DNA from 3 places in the Heyndrickxia sp. FSL W8-0423 genome. Region 1 is predicted to be linked to each of the others. Evidence: a T-box and tRNA genes for the amino acid it is inferred to sense, from the RefSeq annotation. Region 1 holds a T-box; the other regions hold tRNA genes.

Region 1 (6,643 bases):
ATCGAGATTTATAATATAGGATAAAACTTTGAGCACAAATTTCCATAGTATAATCACCTGTCATTATAAGAGCATAGTATTCATGGATTTTTTCTCATATTAATTATGAACAAACGCTTAAATGGTTCTAATAGCATAGTACTATTATACTATATGATTCTTTTTTTGTATAGAAAAATCTACCATTAAGGTGTTGCGAATCACATTAATATGAAGTATTGCCTTGACTTTATTTATAAGAGAACATATAATGTTCTTTGTGTAAAATAATTGCAGCCTTTGTGAACAGCTTTATGATCGTATGTTGTTCCCATTTTTAGAATTCCTTCTAAAAATGTGGTGTATCGCGTAACCCTCTGCTGCTAGGGCGATGGTACATGAAAACATCATACACTTAATGATTATTCACACCTGGTTTTTATTTTACTCAAAATAAAAACAATAAAGGAGGAGTCTTAAATGGCTCGTTATACTGGTCCAAGTTGGAAATTATCTCGTCGTCTTGGCATTTCATTAAGCGGAACTGGTAAGGAATTAGAAAAACGTCCTTATGCACCTGGACAACATGGTCCTAACCAACGTAAAAAACTTTCTGAATATGGTCTTCAATTACAAGAGAAGCAAAAGCTTCGCCATATGTATGGAGTGAATGAACGCCAATTCCATAACACTTACCTAAAAGCTGGAAAAATGCAAGGTAAACACGGTGAAAACTTCATGATTCTTCTTGAATCTCGTTTAGATAACCTTGTATATCGTCTTGGTTTAGCTCGTACTCGTCGTCAAGCACGTCAACTTGTAAACCACGGACATATTCTTGTAGATGGAAAACGTGTTGATATTCCATCTTACCGCGTATCACCTGGTCAAACAATTGGTGTTCGTGAAAAATCTACTAACTTATCTACTATCAAAGAATCAATCGAAGTAAACAACTTCGTACCTGAATACCTTACTTTTGATGCAGATAAACTTGAAGGTACATTCACTCGTTTACCAGAACGTTCTGAATTACCAGCTGAAATTAACGAATCATTCATCGTTGAGTTCTATTCTCGTTAATTTTTCTAAAACCACTTGTATTTATACAAGTGGTTTTCTTTTGAATTAAAAATAAAAGACGAACCAATTTGGTTCGTCTTTTATTTTTTAATAGCGAATTAAGAAATACTTCTTCTTCCCTCTTCTTATAATCGTAAATTGTTCTTCAATTCGATCGTTCATTGATAATATATATTGGACGTCTGTATTTCGTTCTCCATTTATATATATCGCTCCATTTTGAATATCTTCGCGGGCTTGGCGTTTAGATGGTGAAATTTTCGCTTCTACTAATAAGTCAACTAGAGCGATTTCTTCATTTCCTTTGAAATCAAATGATGGAACGTCTTTAAATCCTTGCTTAATTTCATCCGCAGTTAAGTTCTTTACCTCGCCGCTGAAAAGGGCTTGTGTAATCTTCATTGCTTGCTCTAAAGCATCTTCGCCATGAATTAAGCGAGTCATTTCTTCCGCTAATGTTTTTTGCGCTTTTCGTAAATGTGGTTCCTCTTCAACCGCTTTTTCTAATTCTTCAATTTCTTCCCGTGATAAGAACGTAAAGTATTTGAGGTATTTAATAACATCAGCATCAGCAGTGTTAATCCAAAATTGATAGAATTCATATGGTGATGTCTTTTCCGGATCAAGCCAGATGGACCCGCCTTCTGTTTTTCCGAATTTTGTTCCATCGGCTTTTGTCACTAATGGAATCGTTAAGCCGAACGCCTTTTCAGTATCTGGACTCATTTTACGAATAAGCTCTAAGCCTGTTGTGATATTTCCCCATTGATCACTACCACCAATTTGCATTCTACAGTTATGATTTTTGTATAAATGGAAAAAGTCTATGGCTTGTAAAATTGTATACGTGAATTCAGTAAATGAAATACCTGTTTCTAAGCGTGAAGCAATGGTATCCTTCGCTAACATGTAATTGACACCAATGAATTTTCCATAATCACGTAAGAACGTAACTAAGTCCATCGTACCGTTCCAATCATAGTTGTTCACCATGATTGCACCATTTTCTCCTTCAAAGTCGAAAATGTGCTCAAGCTGCTTTTTAATCCCACGAACATTATGGTCAACCGCTTCTAAAGTTTGCAGCTTTCTTTCTTCTTTTTTTCCACTAGGATCTCCAATTAAGCCCGTTGCACCACCAACAAGTACAATTGGACGATGTCCTTCCTGTTGGAATCTTCTTAATGTAAGATATGGAAGCAAATGACCGATATGCATACTGTCAGCTGTCGGGTCAACCCCACAGTATAACGAAATTTTTTCCTTATCTAGAACCTCTTTAATTCCTTCTTCATCTGTTTGTTGATAAATAATCCCTCTCCATTGCAAATCTTCTAATAAACCCATTTCACATCACTCCATTCTGTGTAAAATAAAAAAGCCCCTTCGTTTATAAAACGAAGGGACGATAATGCTCGCGGTACCACCCAACTTGAGAAACAGATTTGTTCTCCACTCAAAAATATAACGGTATCTACCGTTTACTGCTACTAGATCATTTCACAGTAAATGCTCCAGGATGTAATTCATCATAACTATTTGTATCGACTTTCAGCAACCGTCGACTCTCTAAAACATGGATAGTTAGACTACTTTATCCTTTCAACGCTTCTTCATATGAATTTGTACTTATAAAAGTTAATCTATTTTAAACATACCTCCTAAAGAAAGTCAATTGCTTTCAGAAAAATAATGATTTTAACATTTCTATAATAAATTTATGCTATAATGTATGTGATTTTGAGGGGGAATATGATGGGTGAAAAAATGACTAGATTATTAGAACGTTTAAAGGAATCACTAGCGATTTTTCAAAACAAAAAGGTACAAAAAAACTCTAGAATTACAATTGGGGTTATTTGGAATCTATTATTAATATTATTCATTGTGATTGTCGTAGGTGGTTTCTTTGCTGGCGGTGTTGCTGCAGGATATTTTGCAGCTTTAGTTAAAGACGAACCCGTTCGTCCTTATAATGAAATGAAGAAGGACATATACAATTATGAAGAGACATCACAACTCTATTTCGCTAATAAGGTCTATTTAGGAAAAGTAAAGTCGGATTTAGATCGCGAAGAAGTGAAAATCAAAGATGTTTCGCAATTTTTAAAAGATGCATTAATTGCTACCGAAGATAAATATTTTTATGAGCATAACGGTGTTGTCCCAAAAGCGCTATTTCGTGCTGTTTTTCAAGAGGTAACCAATTCCTCAACGCAAACTGGCGGTAGCACGCTCACACAACAAATTATCAAAAATCAAGTATTAACAAATGAAGTATCGTTTGATCGAAAGGCTAAAGAAGTATTATTAGCTCTCCGCTTAGAAAAGTTTTTTAAAAAAGATGAAATACTTGAAGCTTATTTAAACGTCTCCACGTTTGGCAGAAATTCATCCGGCCAAAATATTGCAGGTGTTGAATCAGCTGCAAAAGGGATATTTGGAGTGTCGGCAAAAAAGTTAAATCTTGCTCAAGCCGCTTTTATAGCAGGATTGCCACAAAGCCCGTTTATGTACACCCCATTTACAAATGGAGGCAAGCTTAAAAGTAAAGACGGATTAGAGCCGGGTATCAATCGGATGAAACTAGTCCTAAATCGAATGCTGGACAATGGTTATATTTCAGAAAAGCAATATAAAGATGCGATGAATTACAATATCGTTAAAGATTTTATCAAACCACAAAAAAGTCCACGGGAAAAATACCCATGGTTAACGTATGAAATCGAAGACCGCGCTCGAAATATCGTAGCCATTATGCTGGCTCAAAAAGATGGATATAAAGAAAAAGAGTTAAATAAAAATAAAAAATTATATGATAAATACACAACACTTGCCGATCGTAACATTCGACAAAATGGCTATAATATTCACACAACAATCGATAAAAAAATCTATGATAAAATGCAAAAAGCAAAAGATGAATTTGATGGTTATGGACCAAATAAAACAGTAACAAAAGTAGATCCAAAAACCGGGGAAGAAAAATCAGTAACAGAACCCGTCCAAATCGGCGGAATATTAATTGAAAATAAAACGGGGAAAATATTAAGCTTTGTCGGCGGCAGAGATTTTAAAAAAGAACAATTAAACCACGCTACGCAAGCAAGAAGGCCAAATGGTTCAACGATGAAGCCGCTTCTCGTTTACGCACCTGCGATGGAAATGGGTGTAACTGCACCTGGAACCGTGATTGCTGATTCAGATACAGGAATTAGGTCCGGTGGCAGAGCATGGCCGACCAATTATTCGGGAAGATATTACGGGTTAGTAACGACTCGGGAGGCTTTAGCGAAATCACATAACGTCACTGCTGTCAAAGTATATCAGAGAACGATTAATCAAAAACCGGCAAAATATCTTAAGAAAATGGGCTTTTCGGATTTAGTTCCCGGTGATTATGAAAACTTGGCGACCGCATTAGGTGGGCTTACTAATGGCGTCACTGTTGAAGAAAACGTTAATGCTTTTACAACCTTTGCAAATGATGGAAAATTTGTCGATGCTTATTTAATTGATAAAATTACAGACAAGAATGGCAAAGTAATATACAAGCATAAAACAAAGCCTGTGAACGTATTTAGCAGTCAAACTACTTATCTTATGCTTGATATGATGCGCGATGTTTTCAGATATGGTACCGCTGCAAGTGTTCCTAGTATGCTTAAATTTTCTGCTGATTGGGCGGGAAAAACAGGAACAAGTAACGATTATAAGGATTCGTGGATCGTGGCATCGAATCCAAAGGTCACATTCGGAACTTGGATTGGTTATGATACACCAAGCAGCTTAGAAGCTGTTGGTTATGGAGATTATAATATTAGAAACTATCGAATTTGGAGTAAATTAATCAATACTGCCTATGATGTAAATCCGAAACTAATTGATCCGGACGATAGATTCAAAATGCCAAGTGGGATTGTTCAACGATCCTTTTGCGCAATATCTGGAATGCTTCCATCAAAAGGATGTGCCAATGCCGGGCTTGTAAAAACAGATTTATTTAATAGTAAATATGTGCCTACACAAACGGATAACAGTTTAATTCAAGGAAAATATGTTATCATACATGGAAAAAAATATTTAGCACTTAATTCTACACCAGCAGAGTTTGCTCAATCAGGATTAATTTTAAACCCTGATTTTGTCAAAAAGTTATCTAATGGTAATATTGATCCCGGGCAATTGATACCACCAAATGATCCGCTATGGAAAAAGATTCTTGCACCACAAGATAAAATAAGTGATGACGGTAAAGCACCGGCATCTATAAAACTGAATGCTTCGGGTAACAAGCTTGTTTGGCAAGGATCAAAAAGCCCAGATGTAATTGGTTATCGGATTTATAGTGGCGGTAAAAAAGTAGGCTCTATTCCAGCTGATAACAATTTGTCCTACTCTGTAGGAAATGGAAATTATTATGTTGTCGCAGTGGACATTGCCGGTAAACAATCAGGTCCATCAAACGAAGTCAAAATTGGCGCCAACACATCCAAGGTTGAGAAGAAAAATAAAAGTAAAAACGAAAATACAAAAGAAGCAAAAGAAAAAGATAAAAATCGAACGAAAGACAAGAATAACAAAAAGAAATCTTGATCAACCTTAAATTTTCTATATAATAAGCAATACAAAAGCCCGCATTCACGATGCGGGCTTTATCTTGCTTATTATAAGGTACTTTTCTCTTTTCTTAGTTTTAATCTTCCATTGTTGACAAATCGCCTGCCGGTAAGTCTAATTCCCATGCTTTTAAGACTCTACGCATAATTTTTCCACTTCTCGTTTTTGGAAGTTTATCACGGAACTCAATTTCTCTCGGTGCCGCATGTGCAGCTAATCCTCTTTTCACAAACTGACGAATATCTTCCTTCAACTCCTCCGTTTCTTCTACCCCATCTAATAATGCAACAAATGCTTTAATAATTTCCCCACGAACTGGGTCAGGTTTACCAATTACCCCTGCCTCAGCAATTGCCGGGTGTTCTAATAGTTTACTTTCCACTTCGAATGGGCCGACACGTTCTCCTGAAGTCATAATGACATCATCGACACGACCTTGGAACCAAAAATAACCATCCTCATCCATGTAAGCTGAATCACCTGACACATACCAGTCATTAGGTAAGAAATAGGAATCATATTTTGCCTGGTTATTCCAAATCGCATACATCATTGACGGCCAACCTTTTTTAATCGCTAAATTTCCCATGCGATTTGGAGGTAATACATTCCCTTGGTCATCAACGATAGCCGCTTCCACTCCCGGAATTGGTTTCCCCATTGAACCAGGCTTGATTTCCATACTTGGATAGTTGCAAATTAAATGTGCACCCGTTTCCGTCATCCACCACGTATCATGAATGCGTTTATTAAAAACTTTCATTCCCCAGCGAATAACCTCGGGATTAAGTGGTTCTCCTACACTTAATACGTGACGCAAAGTATCTAAATTGAATTTCTTAATAATCTCATCACCCGCACCCATTAGCATACGGAATGCGGTTGGTGCACTATACCAAACAGTTACACCAAAATCCTCAATTGTTTTATACCAATCTTCAGGTTTAAAACGGCCTCCTAC
Region 2 (6,643 bases), 2.2 Mb from region 1:
TTCAAAAGCTGTTGAAGTTTTTCATTTTCCTTCATGACAAATAGTTTTTCAATTTTTTGTTGATTGACAACATCATTTTTCTTTTTCCCATATGCAATTCCTGTGCCAATTGCTATTTTCTCTTCCTGCCCATCCCTTACTACAACAGCATTATTATTTAGAATCTTTGATATCTTCATCGAGCCATCTCCTTGTTTTCACTATACGAAACAGTGTATTACTTATCGGAAGATGTTATCACTATCGTTTTTCCCTGTAAACCTTCCTTTTCTTCTGTAACAGTATACTGTTTCTTACCTTCCATACTATTAGTAATTACTATCGGGGTTATCGTGCTTTTGGCATTTTTCTTAATATATTCCCAATCCACTTCAATTAGTAGTTGCCCGGCAGAAACTTTGTCTCCTTCACTAATTGCCACGTTGAATCCTTCTCCCTTTAAGGCAACCGTTTCTAATCCTACGTGGATAAGTATTTCTGAACCATCATCTGCACGTAATCCAACGGCATGCTTCGTTGGGGCAACTTGGATGACTGTTCCGTTAACTGGTGCATGGATATTTCCATTCGATGGGATAATAGCGACTCCTTCTCCCATCATCTTTTGACTAAAAACTGGATCTGGTACTTCCTCAATTGGAACAATTTGTCCATTAACAGGTGCATATATGTTCAATTCTTCTATTTCTTTTTTGAAAAAATTAAATTTCATTGTAAGGACTCCTTTTTTCCTATGTTACAAATATTCATGGTTTAGCAAACAGTGATCAAATAAAACTATAAAAAGGCATGGCAGCACAATAAAAGGGTTAACCCTTTTACATACCACCATGCCTGATCGTATCAGTAACATGTGATCAATATCTTATTATTAGGTATATAGTAACATTCTCTCTACAAAAAGACAAGTAAGCGGTAACATTTTTTAAAACTTTTTATCCACGATAAGAATTTCGATGTCGTAGCTTGTAAATGAGTGCAGCGACTAAATTAGATGGCATGTTCAAAAGATTGCCTTGAAGATTAAAATTTAGTTGTTCTTCCTCGAAGCTCATTTTTTCATACATTTCATTATGGTGCATATTTGCTTTCTTTTTTTGCTCCTTTATGGAAGAAATATTATTATACTCGATTGGGATCATTACGAGGAAATACAAAATTAAAACCGACCATATTATAATAAACGCGATATCCATACTACCACTCCTTTGTAGAAAATGATTGTTTCTACAATGTACTACGGATCAGGAAAGAAAATGTTTCATTCATTTAAATACATTTCTTTTATTTATTTGATCTCATGGATTCACTAATATTCCTTTTTACTTCCTCAACATTTGTATTACTGTATATACTTGTTCCATGACCGCCTGTTGTTTTAGCCAACCATTCCTTCACTTCATTATAAGACATGCCTGACTGCGCATTTTTTCTTTTCACGTCATCAATGCTTGTTCCAGCTACTGTAAATCCGCTATTATTACTTTGGTTTTCGCTCATAATATCCCTCCTAATACTATTTTCCATCATCAATATATTTTTATACTGTTGTCTTAGATATGCTCATAAAGTTTGTTGTTTATGAAAAAACAATGTCCGTTCCTTTCCGCTGCAGGAGCTTGCTTTTTCGCGGTGAGAAGTCGAGCCTCCTCGGCGCTACTGCGCCTGTGGGGTCACGACCTTTCCTCTATGTCCCGCAGGAGTCAAGCTCCTTCCGCTCCAATCCACTCAGCATTTTTAATATTATTTTGTGTTTAAAGAAAAACAACAATTTATCAGAAAAGAAGCTAAAGTACACAAAAAACTAGCTAAAATATGTAGCTAGTTTTTTTAATAAAGAATATTTTTTTGAATGGGCCTAAATGGACTCGAACCATCGACCTCACGCTTATCAGGCGTGCGCTCTAACCAGCTGAGCTATAGGCCCTTTATGTAAATTTGGAGCGGGTGATGAGAATCGAACTCACGACAACAGCTTGGAAGGCTGTAGTTTTACCACTAAACTACACCCGCAAATATAAAATAATTTTCTATGGGGCGGCTGATGGGAATCGAACCCACGAATGTCGGAACCACAATCCGATGCGTTAACCACTTCGCCACAGCCGCCATAATAATTGACAGGGGTAGTAGGAATCGAACCCACATCAAAGGTTTTGGAGACCTTCGTTTTACCATTAAACTATACCCCTAACTGGTGGAGGGGGACGGATTCGAACCGCCGAACCCTAAGGAGCGGATTTACAGTCCGCCGCGTTTAGCCACTTCGCTACCCCTCCGATAAAGATAGTTATTAAGGGATAAATTATATTTATTTAATGGCGGTCCGGACGGGACTCGAACCCGCGACCTCCTGCGTGACAGGCAGGCATTCTAACCAGCTGAACTACCGGACCAATTTATAAGTTTTACTTTTATGGCGGAGGAAGAGGGATTCGAACCCCCGCGCGGTGTAACCCGCCTGTCGGTTTTCAAGACCGATCCCTTCAGCCAGACTTGGGTATTCCTCCACTTTATGGACCCTGTAGGACTCGAACCTACGACCGGACGGTTATGAGCCGTCTGCTCTAACCAGCTGAGCTAAGGGTCCATCATTATTTATAATTATATAGCGGCGGAGGGGATCGAACCCCCGACCTTACGGGTATGAACCGTACGCTCTAGCCAGCTGAGCTACACCGCCATGATAAGAAAAGCACAAGCGCCTTGATTAGGCGCTGGAGCTGGACAGAAATGAAATGTCATGCTTTCATTTTCCTTTTAAAAAATGGAGCCTAGCGGGATCGAACCGCTGACCTCCTGCGTGCAAAGCAGGCGCTCTCCCAGCTGAGCTAAGGCCCCATCATACTATTTGTATATTTTGAATGGTCGGGAAGACAGGATTCGAACCTGCGACCCCATGGTCCCAAACCATGTGCTCTACCAAGCTGAGCTACTTCCCGTACTAAATGGCGCGCCCGAGAGGAGTCGAACCCCTAACCTTTTGATCCGTAGTCAAACGCTCTATCCAATTGAGCTACGGGCGCATATTATGAAAGTTATTTTGCTTCGTAAAAAACTTTGGTGCCGAGGACCGGAATCGAACCGGTACGGTAGTCACCTACCGCAGGATTTTAAGTCCTGTGCGTCTGCCAGTTCCGCCACCCCGGCAAGGGTTATCTGGAGCGGAAGACGGGATTCGAACCCGCGACCCCCACCTTGGCAAGGTGGTGTTCTACCACTGAACTACTTCCGCAATTTTGATGAGCCATGAAGGACTCGAACCTTCGACCCTCTGATTAAAAGTCAGATGCTCTACCGACTGAGCTAATGGCTCAAATTTTTAATGAAAATATTATTAAGTTTTCTTTATCGCTCATACAGCCAGTAATCCAAATAATAAGTGGTGCCGGCCAGAGGACTTGAACCCCCAACCTACTGATTACGATTCAGTTGCTCTACCAATTGAGCTAGGCCGGCGGATTAAGATATACTTCCAATATTTAATCTGCAAAATTACACTTTTAAATTATGAAAACTCAAAATAACTCGTACAAATAAATGGTGGAGGATGACGGGATCGAACCGCCGACCCCCTGCTTGTAAGGCAGGTGCTCTCCCAGCTGAGCTAATCCTCCATATGGTGACCCGTACGGGATTCGAACCCGTGTTACCGCCGTGAAAGGGCGGTGTCTTAACCGCTTGACCAACGGGCCAAAACTTGTAAATTTCAGCAAAATAATAGCCCCAAATAGGGGCATAGCCTGGCAACGTCCTACTCTTGCAGGGGGAGAGCCCCCAACTACCATCGGCGCTGAGAAGCTTAACTTCCGTGTTCGGGATGGGAACGGGTGTGACCTTCTCGCCATAATTACCAGACTATTTATTTAAGGGATTGTTCCCTCAAAACTAGATAGATGAGAAACAGTAATAACGTTGAATCAACCTGTCCAGCTGCGGGCGCTATCGGCTCGCGTCACTTCACTTCTTCTGTCGAAGTCTTCCAGACTTCTCCGCCAGAAGCTCCAGTGAGTTTCGCCAGAGAGCTGCGCGCCCTTCGCTTTTCTTATTAGGATAAGTCTTCGACCGATTAGTATTCGTCAGCTCCATGTGTCGCCACACTTCCACCTCGAACCTATCAACCTGATCATCTTTCAGGGGTCTTATTTAGATAAACTAAGGGAAATCTCATCTTGAGGGGGGCTTCATGCTTAGATGCTTTCAGCACTTATCCCTTCCGCACATAGCTACCCAGCGATGCCTTTGGCAAGACAACTGGTACACCAGCGGTGCGTCCATCCCGGTCCTCTCGTACTAAGGACAGCTCCTCTCAAATTTCCTACGCCCACGACGGATAGGGACCGAACTGTCTCACGACGTTCTGAACCCAGCTCGCGTACCGCTTTAATGGGCGAACAGCCCAACCCTTGGGACCGACTACAGCCCCAGGATGCGATGAGCCGACATCGAGGTGCCAAACCTCCCCGTCGATGTGGACTCTTGGGGGAGATAAGCCTGTTATCCCCGGGGTAGCTTTTATCCGTTGAGCGATGGCCCTTCCATGCGGAACCACCGGATCACTAAGCCCGACTTTCGTCCCTGCTCGACTTGTAGGTCTCGCAGTCAAGCTCCCTTGTGCCTTTACACTCTGCGAATGATTTCCAACCATTCTGAGGGAACCTTTGGGCGCCTCCGTTACCTTTTAGGAGGCGACCGCCCCAGTCAAACTGCCTGCCTGACACTGTCTCCCACCCCGATTCAGGGGTGCGGGTTAGAATTTCAATACAGCCAGGGTAGTATCCCACCGACGCCTCCACCGAAGCTGGCGCTCCGGCTTCAAAGGCTCCTACCTATCCTGTACAAGCTGTACCAAAATTCAATATCAGGCTGCAGTAAAGCTCCACGGGGTCTTTCCGTCCTGTCGCGGGTAACCTGCATCTTCACAGGTACTATAATTTCACCGAGTCTCTCGTTGAGACAGTGCCCAGATCGTTGCGCCTTTCGTGCGGGTCAGAACTTACCTGACAAGGAATTTCGCTACCTTAGGACCGTTATAGTTACGGCCGCCGTTTACTGGGGCTTCAATTCAAAGCTTCGCTTGCGCTAACCTCTCCTCTTAACCTTCCAGCACCGGGCAGGCGTCAGCCCCTATACTTCGCCTTACGGCTTCGCAGAGACCTGTGTTTTTGCTAAACAGTCGCCTGGGCCTATTCACTGCGGCTCTCTCGGGCTTGCACCCTAACAGAGCACCCCTTCTCCCGAAGTTACGGGGTCATTTTGCCGAGTTCCTTAACGAGAGTTCTCTCGCTCACCTTAGGATTCTCTCCTCGCCTACCTGTGTCGGTTTGCGGTACGGGCACCTTTCACCTCACTAGAGGATTTTCTAGGCAGTGTGGAATCAGGAACTTCGGTACTATATTTCCCTCGCCATCACAGCTCAAGGTACATGGTGACGGGATTTGCCTCGTCACCCCTCTAACTGCTTGGACGCGCTATTCCAGCAGCGCGCTTACCCTATCCTCCTGCGTCCCCCCATCGTTCAAACGGTGAAGAGGTGGTACAGGAATATCAACCTGTTGTCCATCGCCTACGCCTTTCGGCCTCGGCTTAGGTCCCGACTAACCCTGAGCGGACGAGCCTTCCTCAGGAAACCTTAGGCATTCGGTGGAAGGGATTCTCACCCTTCTTTCGCTACTCATACCGGCATTCTCACTTCTAAGCGCTCCACCAGTCCTTACGGTCTAGCTTCTCAGCCCTTAGAACGCTCTCCTACCACGGACACCAACGGTGTCCATCCACAGCTTCGGTGATACGTTTAGCCCCGGTACATTTTCGGCGCAGAGTCACTCGACCAGTGAGCTATTACGCACTCTTTAAATGGTGGCTGCTTCTAAGCCAACATCCTGGTTGTCTAAGCAACTCCACATCCTTTTCCACTTAACGTATACTTTGGGACCTTAGCTGGTGGTCTGGGCTGTTTCCCTTTTGACTACGGATCTTATCACTCGCAGTCTGACTCCTAAGGATAAGTCATTGGCATTCGGAGTTTGTCTGAATTCGGTAACCCGATGAGGGCCCCTAGTCCAAACAGTGCTCTACCTCCAAGACTCTTACCTTAAGGCTAGCCCTAAAGCTATTTCGGAGAGAACCAGCTATCTCCAAGTTCGATTGGAATTTCTCCGCTACCCACACCTCATCCCCGCACTTTTCAACGTGCGTGGGTTCGGGCCTCCAGTAAGTGTTACCTTACCTTCACCCTGGACATGGGTAGATCACCTGGTTTCGGGTCTACGACCTCAAACTCATTCGCCCTATTAAGACTCGCTTTCGCTGCGGCTCCGCCTCTTCAGCTTAACCTCGCTTGAAATCGTAACTCGCCGGTTCATTCTACAAAAGGCACGCTATCACTCGGCGTCTTTCCGAAGGAAATACGCACAGAGCTCTAACTACTTGTAGGCACACGGTTTCAGGTTCTCTTTCACTCCCCTCCCGGGGTGCTTTTCACCTTTCCCTCACGGTACTGGTTCACTATCGGTCACTAGGGAGTATTTAGCCTTGGGAGATGGTCCTCCCTGCTTCCGACGGGATTTCACGTGTCCCGCCGTACTCAGGATCCACTCTGGAGGGAACGAAGTTTCAACTACAGGGTTGTTACCTTCTTTGA
Region 3 (6,643 bases), 1.7 Mb from region 1:
CCATGTACCTTGAGCTGTGATGGCGAGGGAAATATAGTACCGAAGTTCCTGATTCCACACTGCCTAGAAAATCCTCTAGTGAGGTGAAAGGTGCCCGTACCGCAAACCGACACAGGTAGGCGAGGAGAGAATCCTAAGGTGAGCGAGAGAACTCTCGTTAAGGAACTCGGCAAAATGACCCCGTAACTTCGGGAGAAGGGGTGCTCTGTTAGGGTGCAAGCCCGAGAGAGCCGCAGTGAATAGGCCCAGGCGACTGTTTAGCAAAAACACAGGTCTCTGCGAAGCCGTAAGGCGAAGTATAGGGGCTGACGCCTGCCCGGTGCTGGAAGGTTAAGAGGAGAGGTTAGCGCAAGCGAAGCTTTGAATTGAAGCCCCAGTAAACGGCGGCCGTAACTATAACGGTCCTAAGGTAGCGAAATTCCTTGTCAGGTAAGTTCTGACCCGCACGAAAGGCGCAACGATCTGGGCACTGTCTCAACGAGAGACTCGGTGAAATTATAGTACCTGTGAAGATGCAGGTTACCCGCGACAGGACGGAAAGACCCCGTGGAGCTTTACTGCAGCCTGATATTGAATTTTGGTACAGCTTGTACAGGATAGGTAGGAGCCTTTGAAGCCGGAGCGCCAGCTTCGGTGGAGGCGTCGGTGGGATACTACCCTGGCTGTATTGAAATTCTAACCCGCACCCCTGAATCGGGGTGGGAGACAGTGTCAGGCAGGCAGTTTGACTGGGGCGGTCGCCTCCTAAAAGGTAACGGAGGCGCCCAAAGGTTCCCTCAGAATGGTTGGAAATCATTCGCAGAGTGTAAAGGCACAAGGGAGCTTGACTGCGAGACCTACAAGTCGAGCAGGGACGAAAGTCGGGCTTAGTGATCCGGTGGTTCCGCATGGAAGGGCCATCGCTCAACGGATAAAAGCTACCCCGGGGATAACAGGCTTATCTCCCCCAAGAGTCCACATCGACGGGGAGGTTTGGCACCTCGATGTCGGCTCATCGCATCCTGGGGCTGTAGTCGGTCCCAAGGGTTGGGCTGTTCGCCCATTAAAGCGGTACGCGAGCTGGGTTCAGAACGTCGTGAGACAGTTCGGTCCCTATCCGTCGTGGGCGTAGGAAATTTGAGAGGAGCTGTCCTTAGTACGAGAGGACCGGGATGGACGCACCGCTGGTGTACCAGTTGTCTTGCCAAAGGCATCGCTGGGTAGCTATGTGCGGAAGGGATAAGTGCTGAAAGCATCTAAGCATGAAGCCCCCCTCAAGATGAGATTTCCCTTAGTTTATCTAAATAAGACCCCTGAAAGATGATCAGGTTGATAGGTTCGAGGTGGAAGTGTGGCGACACATGGAGCTGACGGATACTAATCGGTCGAAGACTTATCCTAATTTGATTCAACGTTATTACTGTTTCTCATCTATCTAGTTTTGAAGGAATAATTTTAAATTAATCCTTGAAAAATTTCAAAAATCATATATAATAATATATGTCCATAAGGTTTGGTGGCTATAGCGAGAAGGTCACACCCGTTCCCATCCCGAACACGGAAGTTAAGCTTCTCAGCGCCGATGGTAGTTGGGGGATCTCCTCCTGCAAGAGTAGGACGTCGCCAAGCTTGTAATATTCCGCAGTAGCTCAGTGGTAGAGCTATCGGCTGTTAACCGATCGGTCGTAGGTTCGAATCCTACCTGCGGAGCCATTAGGAGAGCTGTCCGAGTGGCCGAAGGAGCACGATTGGAAATCGTGTAGACGGTTAACGCTGTCTCAAGGGTTCAAATCCCTTGCTCTCCGCCATTTAAACTGTGGCCCGTTGGTCAAGCGGTTAAGACACCGCCCTTTCACGGCGGTAACACGGGTTCGAATCCCGTACGGGTCACCATTTAATAAATTTTAACTATACATATTGGAGGATTAGCTCAGCTGGGAGAGCACCTGCCTTACAAGCAGGGGGTCGGCGGTTCGATCCCGTCATCCTCCACCATATTATTGTCGCGGGGTGGAGCAGTCTGGTAGCTCGTCGGGCTCATAACCCGAAGGTCGCAGGTTCAAATCCTGCCTCCGCAATTGATTTGAAATTAAAATGGTCCGGTAGTTCAGCTGGTTAGAATGCCTGCCTGTCACGCAGGAGGTCGCGGGTTCGAGTCCCGTCCGGACCGCCATTTTCTTCAAATATATAAAGTGGCTCGGTAGCTCAGTCGGTAGAGCAATGGACTGAAAATCCATGTGTCGGCGGTTCGATTCCGTCCCGAGCCACCATTTATTAATTATATAGACTAAGCCGGCCTAGCTCAATTGGTAGAGCAACTGACTTGTAATCAGTAGGTTGGGGGTTCAAGTCCTCTGGCCGGCACCAGTCATTACTTTTAGTAATGATATGGAGGGGTAGCGAAGTGGCTAAACGCGGCGGACTGTAAATCCGCTCCTTCGGGTTCGGCGGTTCGAATCCGTCCCCCTCCACCATTATTAAAGGGGCATAGTTTAAAGGTAGAACTAAGGTCTCCAAAACCTTCAGTGTGGGTTCGATTCCTACTGCCCCTGCCATGGCGGATGTGGCGAAGTGGTTAACGCATCGGATTGTGGTTCCGACATTCGTGGGTTCGATTCCCATCATCCGCCCCATTTATGAACAAATAAATATTTACATCATATATTATTATTGGGCTATAGCCAAGTGGTAAGGCAACGGACTTTGACTCCGTCATTCGTTGGTTCGAATCCAGCTAGCCCAGTTTGCGGAAGTAGTTCAGTGGTAGAACACCACCTTGCCAAGGTGGGGGTCGCGGGTTCGAATCCCGTCTTCCGCTCCAACAATGGCGGCATAGCCAAGTGGTAAGGCAGAGGTCTGCAAAACCTTTACCACCGGTTCGAATCCGGTTGCCGCCTCCATATTATGCCGGTGTGGCGGAATTGGCAGACGCGCACGACTCAAAATCGTGTTCCTTCTGGAGTGTCGGTTCGACCCCGACCACCGGTATCATAGCACTGCTTGCCAATGTAGTGAAATCAACGTTTCTTACTCTATGTAAGGAACGTTTTTTATTTATCTCAAATACGATTCTTTGAAAATTATTGTGTACATAAAATCGTGAGCGTACCTGTCATTAAACAAGGAGGAATTTAAAAATGGCAAGGCATACAAAAGAATTATCTATTGAGGAGTATCAATCATTAACAGTCCAAAAAGCGTAAAGGAAATTGATTTCAAAACTGCTCTTTCTTTATTTGTTGATGATTGTCAAATCAGAAATCTAAGCCTCAAACAATCCAATATTATAGAAATGAATTATCTGTTTTCTTTAAAATCCTAAGAGAACAGGAAATTACCCCCTCACTAGACACTATTTCTAAAGAGCATATAAAGCGATAAAGCGAAATGTCATTCTCTATATGAATGAGAAGGGATTGCAAACAGTAACAATGGACACACGTTTAAGAGCAATTAGAGCATTTTTAAATTTCCTGCATCGTGAACGGCATCTTAAAGAAATTTAGTTAATTGACATTAAACTGCTTAAAGACCGTAAAAAATGGATAAAAATGTAAAATAACATTGACTGTTTCGGCAGTCCTATTTTAGTTCAATAAGATATACATAAAAAAACTAGCTTTTTGGTCTAGGTTTAGCGTCATCCACAGTTTTCTACACAGCAGAGAATCATAACAATTTTAAAAATCTATTCCTCCAGTCCTCTGCAAGGGCATCAACTGCCAATATCTTTTCAATTGATGCTTTATCCTGTTTTTGGTGAAAAAGAATTTGAGTAGCAAAAGAAACGGATATTTCTTTTGAGTGTTTTTCCAAAAGAGTTATTTCCGAATCGAACTTAATAGTTCCCTCTTCCAATACCCGAAAAAAGTAACCAGTTAGAGTCGTTTCAATCACTTTCTTTAAAAGTTGTTTTTCCTCGTTATAATTGGAGATAGTTACACAAGGTACCCTCCCTTGTGTTATTTGAAGAATAGTATCCCCTATTTTATATATGTCACCAATACAAACCTGTTCTTCCGTCATACCTGTTGCAGTAATATTTTCCCCAAAAGCAGGTAGAATAAGCTTTTTTTGAAATACTTCTTCCCAATAAGAGTAATGCTCGAATGGATAGAAACATACTACACGGTCTGATCCCCCGTGAAATTTGTGATTTGCAACATCATCACCAACAATGATAGATTTTTCTACTTTAAAGGATTTTACAGCCGATTTCCCTATTCCAGAAAACCCTATTTTATTATTCCAATTGTATTCCTTCGGTTTTCCAACAGCTAAATTAATAATTTTTCGATTCAATTTGAATTTACCTCACTTCAACAGAACTCCAAAATCCGCTAATATAAATTGTATTATACTAGTGTCACTTGAAAAGGTACAATTATTAAAAAAACATTGGGGTTAGGAAAAGATTAATATACTTTAAAGAATGTGCAGGAATGATCTTAAACTATAGGGTACTTTAATTAAATAAACAACTTTTCTAGAGCATACGGTTTTTTTTTGTTGGTTAAAAGGCCAAATGGATTAGAAAATGTAAGTATAGACCATGACCTAAATAAAACAAATTCATTGCTCTATATCTATTAAAACCCGCCCTATTTATATGCTTATAATCATCTATTTCTAAATTAAAATGTACGTAAACAATTACTAATATTAAGTCAAGACATGGCCTGTACAATTGGAGTAATTGTTTGTATATACTATTACTTTTTGATGTTCGAACATTTATAATAGTAGGTATTATGAGCTATTTTGACGAATAGTAAATAGGGTGTCACTAAGTGATTTTAGCGATAAAATGAGATTAGCTATTACAAAGCGATAAGCATTTTAAAAATTACTCAAATTATCTCAATCTAGCTACATGAAAAGTAGATTCGAAAAAATTTATTAAATGAGGTACATAAGATGATTAACTTCCAAGACAAAGTAAGCTTCATTTGGTCAATCGCAGAGATTTTACGTGGACCATATAAACCAGAAGACTACGGTAAAATCGTTTTACCATTAGCAGTATTACGTCGTTTTGACTGTGTATTAGAGAGCACAAAAGAGGAAGTATTAGCAAAGGCAGAGCAGTTTGCTTCAATGAAAGAAGATGCTCGTGAACCGATTTTAAATCGTGTGTCAAAGCAAAACTTCCACAACACAAGTAAATATTGAATTTTTGCTTATTCAGAGCAGCTAACCGGAATTTCTCCGCTTATCTCCGCTACTTAAGCTTCCTCTATATACATTAGCCGGAAATTATCCGCCTATGAATTCTCATATCTCTACGAAAATCATCAATGAATAACTATAGAGCCAAGACCAAAGAACCGTGGTTTTGTAAATAAAAAACACAGCATTTTCTCCACAAACTAACACGTTAACTAATTAAAATGTTGCTATAGTTCGGTCTTTATCGGAGATTCAACGATTGTTATATAATTAAATTTGCTTTTTTTGCTGTGTGTATGTGCTGCCGAAGTGGGAGGCAGTATTCTCTAGGTCTATACTAGTATCTGCAAAATACACACTCCTTTTTAAAGTAATTAGAAGGAACAACCGACAACAATCTAGAAATATACAAGAGATAAAAAAGGAGGTTTCCGAATGGAAAAAACATTGCCTATAAAAAACCAAATGAATGGTGTATTTGTTCATGTTACAAATTTAAAGGTTTCAGCAAAATGGTACGCTGATTTGTTAGGACTGGACGTTGATTTAGATAGAGTCGTTTCGCCTGTTTATAATATACCCGTGGAAGGAACTACTTCATTGACTTTGGATGACCATACGTTTGATCCTGAATTTAACCATACTATTAGTTCAAGTCCCATTTTTAATTTTTACGCACCAAATATTGATGACGCCTATCAATATATTAAAGACAAAGGCATTGAAATTGTGAGAGAAATAGAGACGGTTGGCGATACAGCTTGGTTTAACATAAAAGACCCGGATGGAAATGTAGTTATGATTTGTAATTGTTAAAAGAATAGGTAAATCACCAGAAAAGGTCAACGGTTGTTGCCTTTCTACAATTTAATTTTATTAAAATTTCCTTAAAAAAATTTTGTACTAATTTCTCAATAATTTAATTTACGTAATGAAAAAAGAAAGATATTCTTTATTCAAAATTTTAGTTTCAAATAGAAGTTGAAGAAGAATAACAATTAGAGAAAATTAATAGAGTTTAATAGAAATAATTTAGAAAATTTATTTTAAAGGTGGGACTAAATTATGTCAGAATTGATTTATCATGTGGCAACTACGGCCGATGGATATATCGCAGATCCAAATTACATTGCGGATGATTCGATTTTTCTTTATGAAGGTGACCACGGACCTGACTTTTTATCTGATATTAGAGAATATGGAATTGCTTTAATGGGAGGAAAATCATACAAGCTCGGATTAAAGGATGGAATGAAACCAGGAGAGCCTTGGCCACTTGCAAAGTTTGCAAATCCCGATCTTAAGCACTATGTTTTCTCGAGTAAATTGAATATTGAGTCGAATGAGGAAGTGGGGTTTGTAAAAGAAAACGCAATTGAGTTTGTCAACGCTTTAAAACAAACAGTGAATCAAAAAATTTGGCTTTGTGGTGGTGGTCAACTGGCTGGTTCACTCCTTGACCATGAATTGATCGACACTCTTATACTAAAAGTTA

What was found. A T-box is a leader RNA that pairs with one kind of tRNA and senses whether it is charged. The one in region 1 lies ahead of tyrS (tyrosine--tRNA ligase), so its partner is inferred to be a tRNA-Tyr.
Region 2: it encodes a tRNA-Tyr, which carries the amino acid that the T-box ahead of tyrS (tyrosine--tRNA ligase) is inferred to sense. The anticodon was not compared.
Region 3: it encodes a tRNA-Tyr, which carries the amino acid that the T-box ahead of tyrS (tyrosine--tRNA ligase) is inferred to sense. The anticodon was not compared.

The regions. Positions count from the first base shown of each region.
Region 1 covers NZ_JBBPBE010000001.1:3,691,895-3,698,537, forward strand. Annotated here, with positions in the region: gene MKY81_RS18895 (sensor domain-containing diguanylate cyclase) at 1-46, opposite strand, end outside; gene rpsD (30S ribosomal protein S4) at 460-1,062, shown strand; gene tyrS (tyrosine--tRNA ligase) at 1,150-2,409, opposite strand; T-box leader at 2,461-2,677, opposite strand; gene MKY81_RS18910 (transglycosylase domain-containing protein) at 2,818-5,658, shown strand; gene acsA (acetate--CoA ligase) at 5,759-6,643, opposite strand, start outside.
Region 2 covers NZ_JBBPBE010000001.1:1,474,105-1,480,747, reverse strand. Annotated here, with positions in the region: gene MKY81_RS07470 (PRD domain-containing protein) at 1-179, opposite strand, end outside; gene MKY81_RS07465 (PTS sugar transporter subunit IIA) at 218-712, opposite strand; gene MKY81_RS07460 (DUF3949 domain-containing protein) at 936-1,196, opposite strand; gene MKY81_RS07455 (gamma-type small acid-soluble spore protein) at 1,285-1,500, opposite strand; tRNA gene MKY81_RS07450 (tRNA-Ile) at 1,854-1,927, opposite strand; tRNA gene MKY81_RS07445 (tRNA-Gly) at 1,940-2,013, opposite strand; tRNA gene MKY81_RS07440 (tRNA-His) at 2,034-2,109, opposite strand; tRNA gene MKY81_RS07435 (tRNA-Trp) at 2,122-2,192, opposite strand; tRNA gene MKY81_RS07430 (tRNA-Tyr) at 2,196-2,279, opposite strand; tRNA gene MKY81_RS07425 (tRNA-Asp) at 2,320-2,396, opposite strand; tRNA gene MKY81_RS07420 (tRNA-Ser) at 2,418-2,510, opposite strand; tRNA gene MKY81_RS07415 (tRNA-Ile) at 2,517-2,590, opposite strand; tRNA gene MKY81_RS07410 (tRNA-Met) at 2,610-2,683, opposite strand; tRNA gene MKY81_RS07405 (tRNA-Ala) at 2,769-2,841, opposite strand; tRNA gene MKY81_RS07400 (tRNA-Pro) at 2,866-2,942, opposite strand; tRNA gene MKY81_RS07395 (tRNA-Arg) at 2,950-3,026, opposite strand; tRNA gene MKY81_RS07390 (tRNA-Leu) at 3,062-3,150, opposite strand; tRNA gene MKY81_RS07385 (tRNA-Gly) at 3,161-3,235, opposite strand; tRNA gene MKY81_RS07380 (tRNA-Lys) at 3,244-3,316, opposite strand; tRNA gene MKY81_RS07375 (tRNA-Thr) at 3,384-3,459, opposite strand; tRNA gene MKY81_RS07370 (tRNA-Val) at 3,542-3,617, opposite strand; tRNA gene MKY81_RS07365 (tRNA-Glu) at 3,621-3,695, opposite strand; rRNA gene rrf (5S ribosomal RNA) at 3,742-3,858, opposite strand; rRNA gene MKY81_RS07355 (23S ribosomal RNA) at 4,050-6,643, opposite strand, start outside.
Region 3 covers NZ_JBBPBE010000001.1:1,958,847-1,965,489, forward strand. Annotated here, with positions in the region: rRNA gene MKY81_RS09840 (23S ribosomal RNA) at 1-1,380, shown strand, start outside; rRNA gene rrf (5S ribosomal RNA) at 1,492-1,608, shown strand; tRNA gene MKY81_RS09850 (tRNA-Asn) at 1,618-1,692, shown strand; tRNA gene MKY81_RS09855 (tRNA-Ser) at 1,696-1,787, shown strand; tRNA gene MKY81_RS09860 (tRNA-Glu) at 1,798-1,872, shown strand; tRNA gene MKY81_RS09865 (tRNA-Val) at 1,899-1,974, shown strand; tRNA gene MKY81_RS09870 (tRNA-Met) at 1,984-2,057, shown strand; tRNA gene MKY81_RS09875 (tRNA-Asp) at 2,076-2,152, shown strand; tRNA gene MKY81_RS09880 (tRNA-Phe) at 2,174-2,249, shown strand; tRNA gene MKY81_RS09885 (tRNA-Thr) at 2,271-2,346, shown strand; tRNA gene MKY81_RS09890 (tRNA-Tyr) at 2,370-2,453, shown strand; tRNA gene MKY81_RS09895 (tRNA-Trp) at 2,461-2,534, shown strand; tRNA gene MKY81_RS09900 (tRNA-His) at 2,537-2,612, shown strand; tRNA gene MKY81_RS09905 (tRNA-Gln) at 2,651-2,722, shown strand; tRNA gene MKY81_RS09910 (tRNA-Gly) at 2,726-2,800, shown strand; tRNA gene MKY81_RS09915 (tRNA-Cys) at 2,806-2,879, shown strand; tRNA gene MKY81_RS09920 (tRNA-Leu) at 2,886-2,967, shown strand; gene MKY81_RS09925 (MOSC domain-containing protein) at 3,649-4,281, opposite strand; partial or broken gene MKY81_RS09930 (type I restriction-modification system subunit M N-terminal domain-containing protein) at 4,897-5,148, shown strand; gene MKY81_RS09935 (VOC family protein) at 5,584-5,964, shown strand; gene MKY81_RS09940 (dihydrofolate reductase family protein) at 6,214-6,643, shown strand, end outside.